Regions from separate parts of the Paraburkholderia sp. BR14374 genome, predicted to be linked through region 3. Evidence: predicted binding sites of a transcription regulator. Region 3 holds the regulator's gene; each other region holds the start of a gene.

Region 1 (5,387 bases), on a different contig from region 3:
TGCGCACGCGCGCCGAGCCGCTGGGCGACGGTTCGTTCAAGCTGTTCGGCACGAAGATTTTCATTACCTGGGGCGAGCACGACATGGCGAAGAACATCGTCCATCTCGTCCTTGCGCGCACGCCTAATGCGCCCGATGGTGTGAAGGGCATTTCGCTGTTCCTCGTGCCGAAGTTTCTCGTCAACGCGGACGGCTCGCTCGGTGAGCGCAACGATGTGCATTGCGTGTCGATCGAGCACAAGCTCGGCATCAAGGCGAGCCCGACCGCGGTGCTGCAGTTCGGCGATCACGGCGGCGCGATCGGTCAGTTGATCGGCGAAGAGAATCGCGGCCTCGAATACATGTTCATCATGATGAATGCCGCGCGTTTCGCGGTCGGCATGCAAGGCGTCGCGATTTCGGATCGCGCGTATCAGAAGGCCGTCGCGTATGCGAAGGAGCGCGTGCAGAGCCGTCCCGTGGATGGCTCCGCGAAGCAGTCGGTCGCGATCATCCAGCACCCGGACGTGCGCCGCATGCTTTCGACGATGCGCTGCCTGACCGAGGCGTCGCGCGCGCTCGCGTACGTCGCGGCCTCGCACTGCGATATCGCGCATCGTCATCCTGACGACGCGACGCGTGTCAGGCATCAGGCGATCTACGAATACCTGGTGCCGATCGTGAAGGGCTGGAGCACGGAATTGTCAATCGACGTGACGAGCCTCGGAGTGCAGGTGCATGGCGGCATGGGCTTCATCGAGGAAACCGGCGCCGCGCAGTACTACCGCGACGCGCGCATTCTGCCGATCTACGAAGGCACGACCGCGATCCAGGCCAACGACCTGATTGGTCGCAAGACGCTGCGCGACGGCGGCAAGGTCGCGAAGGAACTGCTTGCTGGTATCGCCGAAACGGTCGAAGCGCTCGGCGCGCAGCAGGGCGCGGCGTTTGCGTCGATGCGGACGCAACTCGCTGAGGGTCAGCGGGCGCTTGGCGCGGTCGTCGATTTCGTCGTCGCGAATGCGAAGGGCGATCCGAACGCGGTGTTCGCGGGCAGCGTGCCCTATCTGAAGCTCGCGGGCATCGTGCTAGGCGGCTGGCAGATGGCGCGTGCGCAGCTTGCGGCGGCGGCGAGGCGCGACGAAGACCCCGCGTTTCATGACGCGAAGATTGCGACCGCGCGGTTTTACGCCGAGCATGTGCTGCCGCAGGCGGCGGCGCTCGAAGTGGCGATCGTCAGCGCGAAGGGTGGCGAGGGCGTGCTGGCTTTGTCGGAAGACCAGTTCTAAGCATGCCGCTGCTGTTTGTTGCCGCGTGCGCTTGCGGCCAGGGCCGCAAGCGCACGCACTCGAACTCACGCATACGCCGGCCGATGTTCGCCCCCGGTCTCGCCGAGATAGCGATGCACCGACAGATCGTCCGCGCGGATCGCCGGTTGCTTGCCCGACAACAGGTCGGCGAGCAGTTGGCCTGAGCCGCACGACATCGTCCAGCCGAGCGTGCCGTGGCCGGTGTTCAGGAACAGGTTCGGCACCGGCGTGCGGCCGACGATCGGCGTGCTATCCGGCGTCATCGGCCGTAGACCGGTCCAGAACGTCGCCTTCGATGTGTCGCCGCCGCCCGGGAACAGGTCGTTCACTGAAAGCTCGAGCGTCTTGCGGCGCGCCTCGCGCAGTGATTTGTCGAAGCCCACGACCTCAGCCATGCCGCCGACGCGAATCCGGTCATCGAAGCGCGTGATCGCGATCTTGTAGGTCTCGTCGAGCACGGTCGACACCGGCGCGGCAGCCGCGTTGACGATCGGCGCGGTGATCGAATAGCCCTTCAGCGGATAGACCGGAATCTTCACGATGCCGTCGAGGAAGCGCGTCGAGTACGAGCCGAGCGCGACCACGAACGAGTCCGCGCGCACCAGTTCGCCGCCGCACTGCACGCCGGCGATGCGGCCGCCTGCCATCGCGAGCGCGTCGATCGGCGTGTTGTAGCGGAACTTGACGCCCAGTTGCTCGGCGAGTGCCGCGAGTCGCGTCGTGAACATCTGGCAGTCGCCGGTTTCGTCGCCTGGCAGGCGCAGGCCGCCGGTGAGCTTGTGCGACACCGCAGCGAGCGCCGGTTCGGCCTTGCCGAGTTGGTCGGCGCTCAGCAGTTCGTACGGCACGTTGGCTTCCTGCAGCACGGCGATGTCTTTCGCGGCGCCGTCGAACTGCTGCTGCGTGCGAAACACCTGCAACGTGCCGCCGGTGCGGCCTTCGTACTGGATGCCGGTGTCGGCGCGCAGCGCCTGCAGGCAGTCGCGGCTGTATTCGGCGAGCCGCACCATGCGGCCCTTGTTCACCGCATAGCGCGGCGCCGTGCAGTTCTGCAGCATCTGCCACATCCATTGCAGCTGGAACGTGGTGCCGTCGAGGCGGATCGCGAGCGGCGCGTGCTTCTGGAACATCCACTTGACGGCTTTCAGCGGCACGCCCGGCGCGGCCCACGGCGACGCGTAGCCCGGCGAGATCTGGCCCGCGTTGGCAAAGCTGGTTTCGAGCGCCGGGCCAGCCTCGCGATCGATGACGGTCACTTCGTGACCGGCGCGTGCGAGGTAGTACGCGCTCGTTACACCGACGACGCCACTGCCCAAAACGACGACTCGCATAGCTGCTCCAGATATCCAAAAATTGAGTGAGGGCAAGGCGCGTTTCGCTGGATTCGATCTGCTTCGATTCAACGAGCTGCAATCTGAGGTGAAATGCCGTCTGCCCAGTGTTAACCGCTATACTATTAACAGTTAAGCAGGTTTTGTTATCGTATTTTCATCATTTTCAGCAAAAACACTATGCGTACCCAGCGCCATCCCGTGCGGGCTCTCGATAAGCTCGATCACAAGATCCTGCGGCTCCTGCAGCAGGACGGCCGTATGGCGATGAAGGACCTGGCGGAACTGGTCGGCCTGTCGGTGACACCTTGCATCGAGCGCGTCAAGCGGATGGAGCGCGACGGCGTGATCACCGGCTACTACGCGCGCGTGAATCCGGCAGAACTGGGCGCGGCGCTGTTGGTGTTCGTCGAGATCACGCTCGATCACAAGAGCGGCAACATGTTCGACCAGTTCCGCCGCGAGGTGCAAAAGATCCCCGAGGTGCTCGAGTGCCACCTCGTGTCGGGAGATTTCGACTATCTGATCAAGGCGCGCATCGGCGAAATGGCCGACTACCGCAAGTTGCTCGGCGACATCCTGCTGCAGTTGCCGGGAGCGGTGCAGTCGAAGAGCTATGTGGTGATGGAGGAAATCAAGGAGACGCTGACGATCGCGGTTACCGACTAAGTGCCTGATCCCTAACGGGACTGGTCGCGCATCTCGCGGCACCCGAAGTGCTCGACAAACGGCGTAAATACTGTATATTTATACAGGTGTTTGCGCCGTTTTCTTTTGGCGCTTCCTGTTTGCGCTTGCTTTGCGTGGCCCGCCGTGGATGACCCCGACACCCCTGACATTCCCGAATTTCCGATCGCGCCGCCGGCACCTCGCAAGGGGCGCGGTGCGGTCACGAACCTGCAAGGCCGCTACGAAGTCGACCAGCGCGAGGCCGTCGACGACGGCTGGCAGGCGGCCGACGAAGACGGCGAGCCGAAGCTGCTGCGCACGCAGGTGTTCGAGGAGCGCGCGAAAACCATCCTCACACGCAACGCGTCGCCGGACATTCCGTTCAATGTGTCGCTGAATCCGTATCGCGGTTGCGAGCACGGTTGCATCTATTGCTTCGCGCGGCCCACGCACAGTTACCTGGGGTTGTCGCCGGGGCTCGATTTCGAAAGCCGCATCTACGCGAAGATCAACGCGCCCGAACTGCTCGAGCGGGAACTGTCGAAGAAATCCTATGTGCCGGAGCCCATCGCGCTCGGCGTCGCGACCGACGCATGGCAGCCGGCCGAACGCGACTTGCGACTTACGCGTCGGGTGATCGAGGTCCTCAGCGAGCGCAATCACCCGTTCGCGGCGATCACCAAATCGTCGCTGATCGAGCGCGATATCGACCTGCTCGCGCCGATGGCGGAGCGCGGGCAATTCATGGCCGCAATCACGATCACCACGCTGGACGCCGACATCGCGCGCACGCTCGAACCGCGCGCGGCCACGCCGTCGCGCCGCCTGCGCACGATCCGTACGCTCAGCGAGGCGGGCATTCCGGTCGGCGTCAGCATCGCGCCGGTGATCCCGTTCGTCACCGAACCGGACATGGAGCGCGTGCTCGAAGCGTGCGCGGAAGCGGGCGCCAGCAACGCGAGCTATATCGTGCTGCGCTTGCCGTGGGAGGTCGCGCCGCTGTTCAAGGATTGGCTGAGCGCACACTTCCCGGATCGCGCCGAGCGCGTGATGAACCGTGTGCACGACATGCGGGGCGGCAAGGATTACGACTCGTCGTTCTCGACCCGCATGAAGGGAGAGGGCTTATGGGCGGATCTGCTCAAGCAGCGCTTTCACAAGGCCGCGCGCCGGTTTGGGCTGAGCGGGCGTGACCGCGGCATTCTCGACATGTCGCACTTCCGCCGGATCGAGTCGCCGCGCGCCGAGCAGGCGAGCGCACCGGCGCGTGACAATCCGCAATTGAGGCTTTTCTAGCGCGCAGGAATGCCTGCCTGGGCCACGGGTGTTACTGCGAAATCGCTTTGGCCGCTTCGACCTGGCTTTCGAAGTAGGTCTGGAACGCGAGCGCGAGACCGGTCATCAGCAGAAACGCACCGATGAGCAGCGAAAAGATCACGACGAAAATGACCGTCCAGCCTGAGCGGCTTTTGTGTTGCGTATGGGCGTTGAATTGCGCATCCCATTTCTGATCCGGACGCAGCCCGTAGACGAGCGCGGCCAGAAACGCAGCGAACAGTGAAACCGCACCGATCGACGCGAGCACCCAGCCGAGGATCGACGCGCGCTCGGTCGCGATCAGCAGCATCACGCCGGGAATGCCGATCAGCGTGCCGAGCAGATGCGTCCAGCCGAAGATGTCCCGGATGCCATACAGATAGAAGCGGTGGGCGCCGAGGCTGCCGAACAGGAACGCCAGCGCGGCGGTGAGCGTCTTGGATCTGAAGCGCGGGGAGGTCGAGGCAACGGTGGACATGAACGCGTGGGCAGAGTGACAGGCGGTCGAAAGGAGCAGTGTGCCGCAGGGCGCGGACCGACGCGCATTCTACGCCTGCGGCGGGCGGGTGGTTACGTTGAGGGCGAGCGCCCGCGCTGAAGGCGGGGCGGCGGAACGCGCCGGAACTGGCTGAAGACCAGTACAGCCGCTCAGCCGGACATGCATGCATCCGCGTTCTACGGCGCCGAATACGTGACGCGATAGATTGCGCCGGCGGTATCGTCGCTGATCAGTAGCGAACCGTCCGGCAACGGCAGCACATCGGCGGGACGGCCCCACACC
Region 2 (5,387 bases), on a different contig from region 3:
GGCGTGCCGATCAGCAGCGCGAGCGCGATCATGATGTTGGCGCTCGAACCGTCGACCTTCAGGGTCTGCGTGAGGAAGAACAACGTGTAGAACTGGCCCGTGTACCACACGACAGCCTGGCCGGCCGTCAGGCCGAGCAGCGCGAGAATCACGACCTTCAGGTTCTTCCACTGGCCGAACGCTTCGGAGAGCGGCGCCTTCGAGGTCTTGCCTTCGGCCTTGATGCGCTCGAACACCGGCGACTCGTGCAGTTGCAGACGAATCCACACGGACACCGCGAGCAGCAGGATCGACACGACGAACGGAATGCGCCAGCCCCAGGCGCCGAACGAGTCTTCGCCCATGAAAGTGCGCACGCCGAGGATCACGAGCAGCGACAGGAACAGGCCGAGCGTTGCGGTGGTCTGGATCCACGCGGTGTAGAAGCCGCGGCGGTTCGCCGGCGCGTGTTCGGCCACGTAGGTCGCGGCGCCGCCGTACTCGCCGCCGAGCGCGAGACCCTGCAGCAGACGCATCGCGATGAAGATCACCGGCGAAGCGATGCCGATCGCCGCATAGCCCGGCAGGAAGCCGACGAGGAACGTCGACAGGCCCATGATGATGATCGTGATCAGGAACGTGTACTTGCGCCCGACCATGTCGCCGAGCCGCCCGAATACGATCGCGCCGAATGGCCGCACCGCGAAGCCCGCGGCGAAGCTGAGCAGCGTGAAAATGAACGCCGCGGTCGGATTGACGCCGGAAAAGAAGCTCTTGCTGATGAAGGCCGCAAGCGAGCCGGCCAGATAAAAGTCGTACCACTCGAAAACCGTACCCAGCGACGATGCGAAGATCACCCGCTTCTCATCGCGCGTCATCGGCGCGTGCGAGAGTTGCCCGCCAACGGTAGCCATATGTCGTCTCCAATATTGATATAAACACGGATCGCCAGCGCAGGCGTCCCCGTGCAACCGATTATTGGAGTGGAAACTTACGGCGTTCTGACTCGACGCCAAAACCTGGGGTAGTCCGGTAAACCGGCGAACAGGCGATCAATTTCGGTCAATGTGCGGCGAAATTTGCGCGATCCGCGCTGAAATATCTCAAAAACACGCTGACGGTCAAGCTGATGATCCGGTCGTGTTAGGGTAAGTCCCGCCCCCGTTCGAGCACCTGCAAGCTGACACGCACCAGGGTGCCGGCGAGCCGCGGCGACTCCTGGTAGACGTTGTCGTCGATGGCGAGCTCGCCGCCGTGCATCGCCGCGATCTCGCGCACGATCGCGAGACCGAGGCCGCTGCCGTCGCCCTCGCGGCCCAGAATCCGGTAGAAGCGCTCGACCACGCGCGAGCGCTCGCTGGCCGGAATGCCGAGCCCGGTGTCCTCGACTTCCAGATGCACGAGCCGCGCCGGGGCGTCGTGGCGCACGCGCACGGTGATGCGGCCGCCCGCCGGCGTATAGCGGATCGCGTTGTCGATCAGATTCGACAGCATTTCGCGCAGCATCACCGGATTGCCAGCGACTTCGACCGGCTCGTCGGGTGCTTCGTAGCCGAGGTCCATCTGCTTTGCGAGCGCGGCCTGCACCCATTCGCGCACCGCGCTGCGGGCGAGCTCGCCGAGTTCGACCGGCGTGAAGATCTGCCCCGACCGACGGTTCTCCGCGCGCGCGAGCGCGAGCAGCTGTGTGACGAGCCGCGCGGCGTGCTCGGAACTGGTCGCGATCTGTTCGAGCGAGCGATGCACCTCGGCCGACGCGTTCTGGCGCAGCGCAAGCTCGGCCTGCGTGCGCAGGCCGGCGAGCGGCGTTTTCATCTGATGCGCGGCGTCGGCGATGAAGCGCTTTTGCAGCTCCATGTTCTGTTCGAGGCGCGTGAGCAGATCGTTGAACGACGTGACGAGCGGCTCGATTTCCGGCGGCGCGCGGCGCGCTTCGAGCGGCGACAGATCGTCCGGCCGGCGCGCGCGGATATGCGCCTGCAGCGCATGCAGCGGTTCCAGCCCGCGCGACAGCCCGAACCACACGAGCAGGATCGCAAGCGGCAGGATCACGAACTGCGGCAGGATCACGCCCTTGATGATGTCGTTGGCGAGCTGGCTGCGCTTGTCGAGCGTTTCGGCGACCTGCACCAGCACGGGCTGCGCGCCCGGCGTCTGCGGAAACTCGACGGTCGTATACGCGACGCGGATGTCATTGCCGCGCAGCACGTCGTCGCGGAATTCGACGAGGCCCGGTGGCGGGCGGTCCTCCTCGTGCGGCAGCGGCATGTCGCGCTCGCCGGCCACCAGCTCGCCGCGCGTGCCGAGCACCTGAAAGAACACGCTGTCGACGTTGTCGGCGCGCAGGAAATCGCGCGTCGACTCGGGCAGCGACAGCTCCGCGACGCCATTGACCGGATGGATCTGGCGCGCGAGCACATAGGCGTCGGTTTCGAGCGCGCGGTCGAACGGGCCGTTCGCGATCGACTTCGCGACCAGATAGGTGACCGCGAGGCTCATCGGCCACAGCAGCAGCAGCGGCGCGAGCATCCAGTCGAGAATCTCGCCGAACAGGGAGCGCGGACGCGCTTCGGCGGCGGCTTCGGTTTCGTCGGGCGGGGCGAACGGGTTGGCGTAGCGCGCGTCGCGCGCCTCGTCGAGGTCCGCCGCGTGCGCCGTGGCGCGATCAGCGCGTGCGGACATCGCTGGCCTCTATTTGTAGTGATGGCTCGCCGGCATCGCGGCAGACGACGGCGCGGTGGATGGTGGTGCTGCTTGTGCCGTTTGTGCTGCTTGTGCCGTTTGCGGCTCGGAGCCGGCAGCGGCGGCGGGCGTGTTCGCATTTGCCGGCGGCGCCGCTTTTTCGAGGCAGTAGCCGAGCCCGCGCACGGTGATGATGCGCACGCCGCTCGGCTCGATCTTCTTGCGCAGCCGGTGCACGTAGACTTCGATCGCGTTGTTGCTGACTTCCTCGCCCCATTCGCACAGATGGTCGACCAGTTGCTCTTTCGAGACCAGCCGGCCGATCCGTTGCAGCAGCACTTCGAGCAGACCGAGCTCGCGCGCGGACAGATCGATCACCTGGTCATTGACATAGGCGATGCGGCCCACCTGATCGAACGACAGTGAGCCATGCCGCACGACGGTCGGGCCACCGCCGGCACCGCGCCGCGTCAGCGCGCGCACGCGGGCTTCGAGTTCGTTCAGCGCGAAGGGCTTGGCCATGTAATCGTCGGCGCCGAGGTCGAGGCCTTTGACGCGTTCGTCGACACTGTCTGCGGCGGTCAGGATCAGCACGGGCAGGTTCGAATTGCGCGCGCGCAGGCGGCGCAGCACCTCGAGCCCGGACATGCGCGGCAGGCCCAGATCGAGGATCAATAGGTCGAACGTCTGCATTGACAACGCGGTATCGGCTTCTACGCCGCTTTTGACGTGATCGACCGCATAGGCCGATTGGCGGAGTGATCGAACCAGACCGTCCGCGAGTATGCTGTCGTCTTCGGCAATCAGAATTCGCATGGTGCGCCAGCCTGGCTTTGCCGGCACCGTGGGGCTTGCCCCGGCGCGCAGCGGTCTCCGAACATTATTGTGGGTAGTGGGGGTGACGCGACAGTAAAAATGCGCGTTCGCATCATAATCGCGCTTGCCAAAACCACTGTTTTTTTATACAGTGTCTGCGTTTCGTGTGATGTCCTGCAGGCTCCGCTCAATTCGAGTGAAACCACGGGTGCACACCTGCCTCAGACGCCGTTCATCATAGCAAAGGACGATTCATGGAAGAAAGCAAGAAAGGCTCGGCTGGACTGACTGCTGAAAAGAGCAAGGCTCTCGCCGCCGCGCTCGCGCAGATCGAAAAGCAGTTCGGCAAAGGGTCGGTCATGCGGCTCGGCGCAGGTGAGGCAGTCGAAGACATCCAGGTGGTCTCCACCGGATCGCTCGGCCTCGACATCGCACTGGGCGTCGGCGGATTGCCGCGCGGCCGCGTGGTCGAAATCTACGGTCCGGAATCGTCCGGTAAAACCACGCTGACGCTGCAGGTCATCGCCGAAATGCAGAAGCTCGGCGGCACCGCGGCGTTCATCGACGCGGAACACGCGCTGGACATTCAATACGCGGGCAAGCTCGGCGTGAACGTCGCCGACCTGCTGGTCTCGCAGCCGGACACCGGCGAACAGGCGCTCGAAATCGCCGACGCGCTGGTGCGCTCGGGCTCGATCGACATGATCGTGATCGACTCGGTCGCGGCGTTGGTGCCGAAGGCGGAAATCGAAGGCGAAATGGGCGACTCGCTGCCGGGTCTGCAGGCGCGTCTGATGTCGCAGGCACTGCGCAAGCTGACCGGCACGATCAAGCGCACGAACTGCCTCGTGATCTTCATCAACCAGATCCGCATGAAGATCGGCGTGATGTTCGGCAACCCGGAAACCACCACGGGCGGTAATGCGCTGAAGTTCTACGCGTCGGTGCGTCTGGACATTCGCCGCATCGGTTCGATCAAGAAGAACGACGAAGTGATCGGCAACGAAACGCGCGTGAAGGTCGTCAAGAACAAGGTGTCGCCGCCGTTCCGCGAAGCGATCTTCGACATCCTGTACGGCGAGGGGATCTCGCGTCAGGGCGAAATCATCGACCTCGGCGTGCAGGCGAAGATCGTCGACAAGGCTGGCGCATGGTACAGCTACAACGGCGAGCGGATCGGTCAGGGCAAGGACAACGCGCGTGAATTCCTGCGCGAAAATCCAGACATCGCTCGCGAAATCGAAAACCGTATCCGCGAATCGCTGGGCGTCACCGCGATGGCGGACGCCGTGACTGGCGCGGACGCTGAAGTCGCGGACGAAGAAGAGTAAGCATCACGTGATACGCAAAGGCCGGCCGCTGTCCGGTTCCAACTCTGGACCCTGTCCGGACGGCCCGCGCGACACCGCGGATGGATCGCCTGATTCCGGCGATCCATTCGATCCATTCGAATCGTTCGACGCACACGACCGCGCCTCAGGCCGCGGGCCGCAGCGTACACGGTCTGTATCCCCTGCAGCATCGTCCAGCCCGGATTCCTCCGGGCGCGATTCCCAACCCCCCTCCGAAGTCACCTACAGCCGCTCGCGTCGCCAGGCCGGCGAAGCGAAGCCGGGGCAGGCCGACCAGGACGACAGCAGAAAATCCCAACGCCCAGCCCGTTCGCTGAAAGCACGGGCGCTCGGCTATCTGTCGCGTCGCGAATATAGCCGCGCCGAACTCGCGCGCAAGCTGAAGCCCTACGTCGAGGAAACCGATTCGCTCGACACGGTGCTTGACTCGCTGGAAGCCGAAAACTGGCTATCGGACTCGCGCTTCGCGGAAAGTCTGGTTCACCGGCGCGCATCGCGGCTCGGCACGAGCCGCATTCTCGGTGAACTGAAGCAGCACGCGCTGAACCCGGCGCTCGT
Region 3 (5,387 bases):
GCGAATCACCTTCTCCGACGGACGTTCCCTGCGAGGCTTCACACGCAGGCCGAACGCGACGTTCTCGAATACCGTCATATGACGGAACAGCGCGTAATGCTGAAACACGAAGCCCACCTCGCGCTCGCGTGCGCCGACCGCCGCGACGTCCTGACCTTGCAGCTCGACCTGGCCGCCGTCCGCGTATTCGAGGCCGGCGATCACGCGCAGCAGGGTCGTCTTGCCGCAACCCGACGGCCCGAGCAGCGCGACGAGTTCGCCCGGCGGAAAGTCGAGCGACACATTGTCGAGCGCGACGAAATCGCCGAAGCGCTTTTGCAGGTTACGAACGGTGATACCCATTTACAGCTCTCCTTGCTTGAGCGGATGTCGCTGCGACGCAGGCGTGGCGTTGACGAAAAACGAATGGGAAGCCGACTGCGCGCTATTGGCCTGTGACGCACCGGCCGGCGCCGGCCCCGCATGCGCGGGCAGCTCACGCGCCGCCGACAGTTCCGCCGACATATGACGCTCGGCCAGCAGCTTGAGACCCAACGTGACCAGTGCCAGCAGCGCGAGCAGCGAGGCCACGGCGAACGCGGCCGAGAAGTTGTACTCGTTGTAGAGGATTTCGACGTGCAGCGGCATCGTGTCGGTCTGCCCGCGAATATGGCCGGACACCACCGACACCGCACCGAACTCGCCCATCGCGCGCGCATTGCACAGAATCACGCCGTACAGCAGGCCCCACTTGACGTTCGGCAGCGTCACACGACGGAACGTCTGCCAGCCCGATGCGCCGAGCACGTGCGCGGCTTCTTCCTCGTCGTTGCCCTGCGCCTGCATCAGCGGAATCAGTTCGCGCGCGACGAACGGGAACGTGACGAAGATCGTCGCGAGCACGATGCCCGGCACCGCGAAGATGATCTGCACGTTGTGATCTTCAAGCCACGGGCCGAACCAGCCCTGCGCGCCGAACATCAGCACGTAGATCAGACCGGAGATCACCGGCGACACCGAAAACGGCAGATCGATCAGCGTGGTCAGCAGTGCCTTGCCGCGGAAGTCGAACTTCGCGATACACCACGAGGCCGCGAGGCCGAACACGAGGTTCAGCGGCACAGCGATCGACGCGGTGAGCAACGTGAGCTTGATCGCCGACAGCGCATCCGGATCGGCGAGCGCTTCGAAGTAAAAACGCAGCCCCTTATTCAGCGCCTGATAGAACACCGCGGCGAGCGGCACGACCAGAAACAGCGCGAGAAACAGCAGTGCGACGCCGATCAGCAGCCAGCGCACGACGGGCGGTTCGCTGACCGGATCGGGGCGGCGCGCGACGCTCGCCGGGTTGGTCGGAACGCGGCTCATTGCACACCTCCACCGATTGCCGCGACGCTCGTGGCCACTGGCGCCGGCCCCGCATTGCCGCGGCTCGTGCGCCGCTGCAGCCACCACTGCAGCGTGTTGATCAGCAGCAGCATCAGGAACGACACGACCAGCATCACGACCGCGAGCGCCGTCGCGCCCGCATAGTCGTATTGCTCGAGCTTCGTGATGATCAGGAGCGACGTGATCTCCGACTTCATCGGCACATTGCCGGCGATGAAGATCACCGAGCCGTATTCGCCGAGCGCGCGCGCGAAGGCGAGCGCGAAACCGGTCAAGAGCGCCGGGAACACGGCCGGCAGCACGACGCGGCGAAACGTGAGCCAGCGCGACGCGCCGAGGCACGCGGCCGCCTCTTCCTGCTCGCGCTCGAACTCCTCGAGCACCGGCTGCACCGTGCGCACGACGAACGGCAGGCCGATGAACGTCAGCGCGACCAGCACGCCGACCGGCGTGAACGCGATCTTGATGCCGAGCGGCGCGAGGAACTGGCCGATCCAGCCGTTACCCGCATACACGGCCGCGAGCGAAATGCCCGCGACCGAGGTGGGCAGCGCGAACGGCAGATCGACGACCGCATCGACGATGCGCTTGAACGGAAACGTGTAGCGCACCAGCACCCACGCGACGAGAAAGCCGAACACCGCGTTGATCAGCGCGCCGCCGAGCGCCGAGAAGAACGTCAGCCGATACGACGCGAGCACGCGCGGCGACGTCACCGCGCGCACGAACTGGTCCCAGTCGAGCGTCGCGGTTTTCAGAAAGGTCGCAGCCAATGGAATCAGCACCACGAGGCTCAAATAAGCCACCGTGATGCCGAGTGTCAGGCCAAAGCCGGGCAATGCGCTCGGCTTGCGGAAGGTCAACGTGGTCATGCTGGATACTCGTTCATGGTTGATGCTCGCGCGGTTGTTCGTGTTGCGGTGTTGCGGTACTACCGCCCTGCTGGCCACCGGCTCCCGGTTAGCCGAAAGCGCGCCCATTGGGCGCGCCCTTGCTGCCTGTGCCCGTGCTTCAGGCGATGGTTGTTACTGCGGCTGATAAATCGAATCGAATACGCCGCCGTCCGCGAAATGAGTCTTCTGCGCGTTGGTCCAGCCGCCGAACGAATCGTCGATCGTGTACAGCTTCAGCTTCGGAAACTTCGCGGTCAGATCGGCCGGCACCTTGTTCGAACGCGGACGATAGAAATTGCGCGCGGCGATCTCCTGCCCTTCCTCGCTATACAGGAAGTTCAGATACGCGTCGGCCAGCTTGCGCGTGCCGTGTTTGTCGACGACCTTGTCGACCACCGCGACCGGCGGCTCGGCCAGGATGCTCACCGTCGGCACCACGATCTCGAACTTGTCCGGACCGAACTCCTTCACCGACAGAAACGCCTCGTTTTCCCACGCGATCAGCACATCGCCGATACCGCGCTGCACGAAGCTGGTGGTCGCGCCGCGCGCGCCCGAATCGAGCACGCCGGCGTTCTTGTACAGCTTGCTGACGAACTCCTTGGCCTTCTGGTCGTTGCCGCCCGGCTGATGCTCGGCGTACGCCCACGCGGCCAGGTAGTTCCAGCGCGCGCCGCCCGAGGTCTTCGGATTCGGCGTCACGATCGACACGCCCGGCTTCACCAGATCGTCCCAATCCTTGATGTGCTTCGGGTTGCCCTTGCGCACCAGAAACACGATCGTCGACGTGTACGGCGAGGCGTTGTCCGGCAGACGCTTCTGCCAGTTCTTGTCGACCAGCCCCTTGTTCGCGATGGCGTCGATGTCGTAAGCGAGCGCGAGCGTCACGACGTCGGCCTGCAGACCGTCGACCACCGAGCGAGCCTGCGCGCCCGAGCCGCCGTGCGACTGCTTGAAGGTGACGGCTTCGCCGGTCTTGGCCTTCCATTCTTTGCCGAATGCCTGATTGATGTCCTGATACAGCTCGCGCGTCGGATCGTAGGACACGTTCAGCAGCGTGGTGTCGGCGTGCGCGACGCCGCTTGCGCCCAACATGCCGAGCGTACCCGCCGCGCCGACGGCAAGCGCCGTGATCAGTTTTCTGGTTCGAGCCGCGAGCCCCGTATGCCGATGGTCCATTTCAATATTTCTCCGCGTGATGTCCGCTGTTGAGCGTCTGGTGTTGTTTTGCGTCGCGGTCACGTGCACATGAGCGCTAACCCGGAAGCCAGTCTATCGAAGGGCTTTCATCATTAAAAATAATGTTTCTTCATTTTTTAATGCTCAAAAGTGGTAACGGCAGACGCGCCGGCTGTTCAGACGTCGAAATCGTCACCATGTCGCCGATAAACGACGCCCCAGCGCGCCCCTTGCGCCGAACCTAAAGTAAAGCTTGAAATGCGCCGAATACTGTATAAAAATACAGTCACCTGTTCATACATACAGTGGCCATGACCAAACTCACCGCACGACAGCAGCAGGTTTTCGATCTGATCCGCCGCGCGATCGAACGCACCGGCTTTCCGCCCACTCGCGCGGAAATTGCCGCCGAACTCGGTTTCAGCTCGGCCAATTCCGCGGAAGAGCATCTGCGCGCGCTGGCGCGCAAGGGCGTGATCGAACTCGCGGCCGGCGCGTCGCGCGGCATCCGCCTGCTGTCCGGGCAGGAGGATGCGCCGCACCAGTTCACGCTGCCGCATGCGGGCCTGATGCAGTTGTCATTGCCGCTGATCGGCCGGGTCGCGGCGGGTAGCCCGATCCTCGCGCAGGAACATATCTCGCAGCACTACGCGTGCGACCCGGCGCTGTTCTCGAGCAAGCCCGACTACCTGCTGAAGGTGCGCGGCCTGTCGATGCGCGACGCCGGCATTCTCGACGGCGACCTGCTCGCGGTGCAAAAGCGCAGCGAAGCGAAAGACGGCCAGATCATCATTGCGCGGCTTGGCGACGACGTGACGGTCAAGCGTCTGAAGCGCCGGCCGAACGGCCTCGAACTGATCGCCGAAAACCCCGACTACGACAACATCTTCGTGGAAAGCGGCAGCGCGGATTTCGCGCTCGAAGGGATCGCGGTCGGGCTGATTCGCCCCAGCGAGTTCTGATCTTTGTTGCCGGAACGCTCGCGCCGGTTTGTCCGAACCAAGCCGCATTAACGCCCGCATTAACGCCCGCATTACGCGCCCGCATTACGCCGCGCATTCAAGCCGCATCGTCTGGAGAGACTCATGGAACGCCTTGCCCGCCTGCTGCCTTTTCGCCAGTTCGGTCGTCTGCGCCATCTGCGCAAGCTCACGCCTTGCGCGCCGATCGAGGCGCCCGCGGCGCGCACGCCGTCGCTGTTCGACGTACCTGCCGAAGCTTGCGGTCTGCCGTCGTCGTTGCCGGCGTTTGCGCGCGTATCGCTGAATTCGGCGCTGAATATCGCGGAGCCCGCGCGCCGCGCTCCGGTGCGGGTCTATCATGGACCGTCGCGACTGATCATGGTCGGCACGGTGGACGCCGTATGCCGTATGATCGATCGTTGCATAGCCGACGAAGCCAACGTGCACGGCGCGGTGTTCGAAGCCTGAGCGAATTCTGAGCACGCATGCAATAAGCACTTCGGATGTTCAGAGATTCGCGCGGGATGGGATCGTTTCGACCTCGCCGTGGTCGACGTTAGATCATCACTGACGTGGAGTCCCATTCGATGACCATTCCGAAACGCACACCGGGCAGCGCCACCCGGCCGCTGCTGATCACGCTGATCGTGGTGATCGTGATTGCCGCGCTGGGGTTTATTTACGCGTCACCGTATCTCGCGGTGAACAATCTCAAACGCGCGGCTGACGCGCGTGACGTGCAAACCGTCAATCAGTACGTCGACTTCCCCGCGCTGCGCGATAGCCTGAAGCAGCAGGTGGGCGCCATGCTGACGCGCCGCCTCGAAGCGGATGCCGGCAACAAGATGGCCACGATCGGCGCGGTGATCGGCGTGACACTGATCGGCCCGCTCGTCGATGCCTATGCGACACCCGACGGCGTCGCGGCACTGCTGAACGGCATGCCGCCGCGCGGCACACCGGGCGAGCAACCGTCAGCACCGCC

The links. Region 3 encodes LexA, which represses DNA repair genes until DNA is damaged. Its sites were predicted from a motif close to ACTGTATNNNNATACAGT; they were not measured.
Region 1: a site for LexA is predicted at 3,359-3,376, ahead of AB3X86_RS07120 (PA0069 family radical SAM protein). Genes of this name have one in related genera too.
Region 2: a site for LexA is predicted at 3,613-3,630, ahead of recA (recombinase RecA). Genes of this name have one in related genera too.

Annotation. Positions count from the first base shown of each region.
Region 1 is NZ_JBFPKF010000002.1:690,546-695,932, reverse strand. It holds gene AB3X86_RS07135 (acyl-CoA dehydrogenase) at 1-1,268, shown strand, start outside; gene AB3X86_RS07130 (D-amino acid dehydrogenase) at 1,334-2,620, opposite strand; gene AB3X86_RS07125 (Lrp/AsnC ligand binding domain-containing protein) at 2,801-3,289, shown strand; gene AB3X86_RS07120 (PA0069 family radical SAM protein) at 3,434-4,585, shown strand; gene AB3X86_RS07115 (NINE protein) at 4,617-5,084, opposite strand; gene AB3X86_RS07110 (sorbosone dehydrogenase family protein) at 5,282-5,387, opposite strand, start outside.
Region 2 is NZ_JBFPKF010000005.1:182,793-188,179, forward strand. It holds gene AB3X86_RS13985 (MFS transporter) at 1-893, opposite strand, end outside; gene AB3X86_RS13990 (sensor histidine kinase) at 1,123-2,661, opposite strand; gene AB3X86_RS13995 (response regulator) at 2,671-3,477, opposite strand; gene recA (recombinase RecA) at 3,732-4,808, shown strand; gene recX (recombination regulator RecX) at 4,816-5,387, shown strand, end outside.
Region 3 is NZ_JBFPKF010000008.1:67,715-73,101, reverse strand. It holds gene AB3X86_RS20050 (sulfate/molybdate ABC transporter ATP-binding protein) at 1-342, opposite strand, end outside; gene cysW (sulfate ABC transporter permease subunit CysW) at 343-1,347, opposite strand; gene cysT (sulfate ABC transporter permease subunit CysT) at 1,344-2,240, opposite strand; gene AB3X86_RS20035 (sulfate ABC transporter substrate-binding protein) at 2,394-3,440, opposite strand; gene lexA (transcriptional repressor LexA) at 3,752-4,402, shown strand; gene AB3X86_RS20025 (hypothetical protein) at 4,526-4,870, shown strand; gene AB3X86_RS20020 (DUF2939 domain-containing protein) at 4,990-5,387, shown strand, end outside.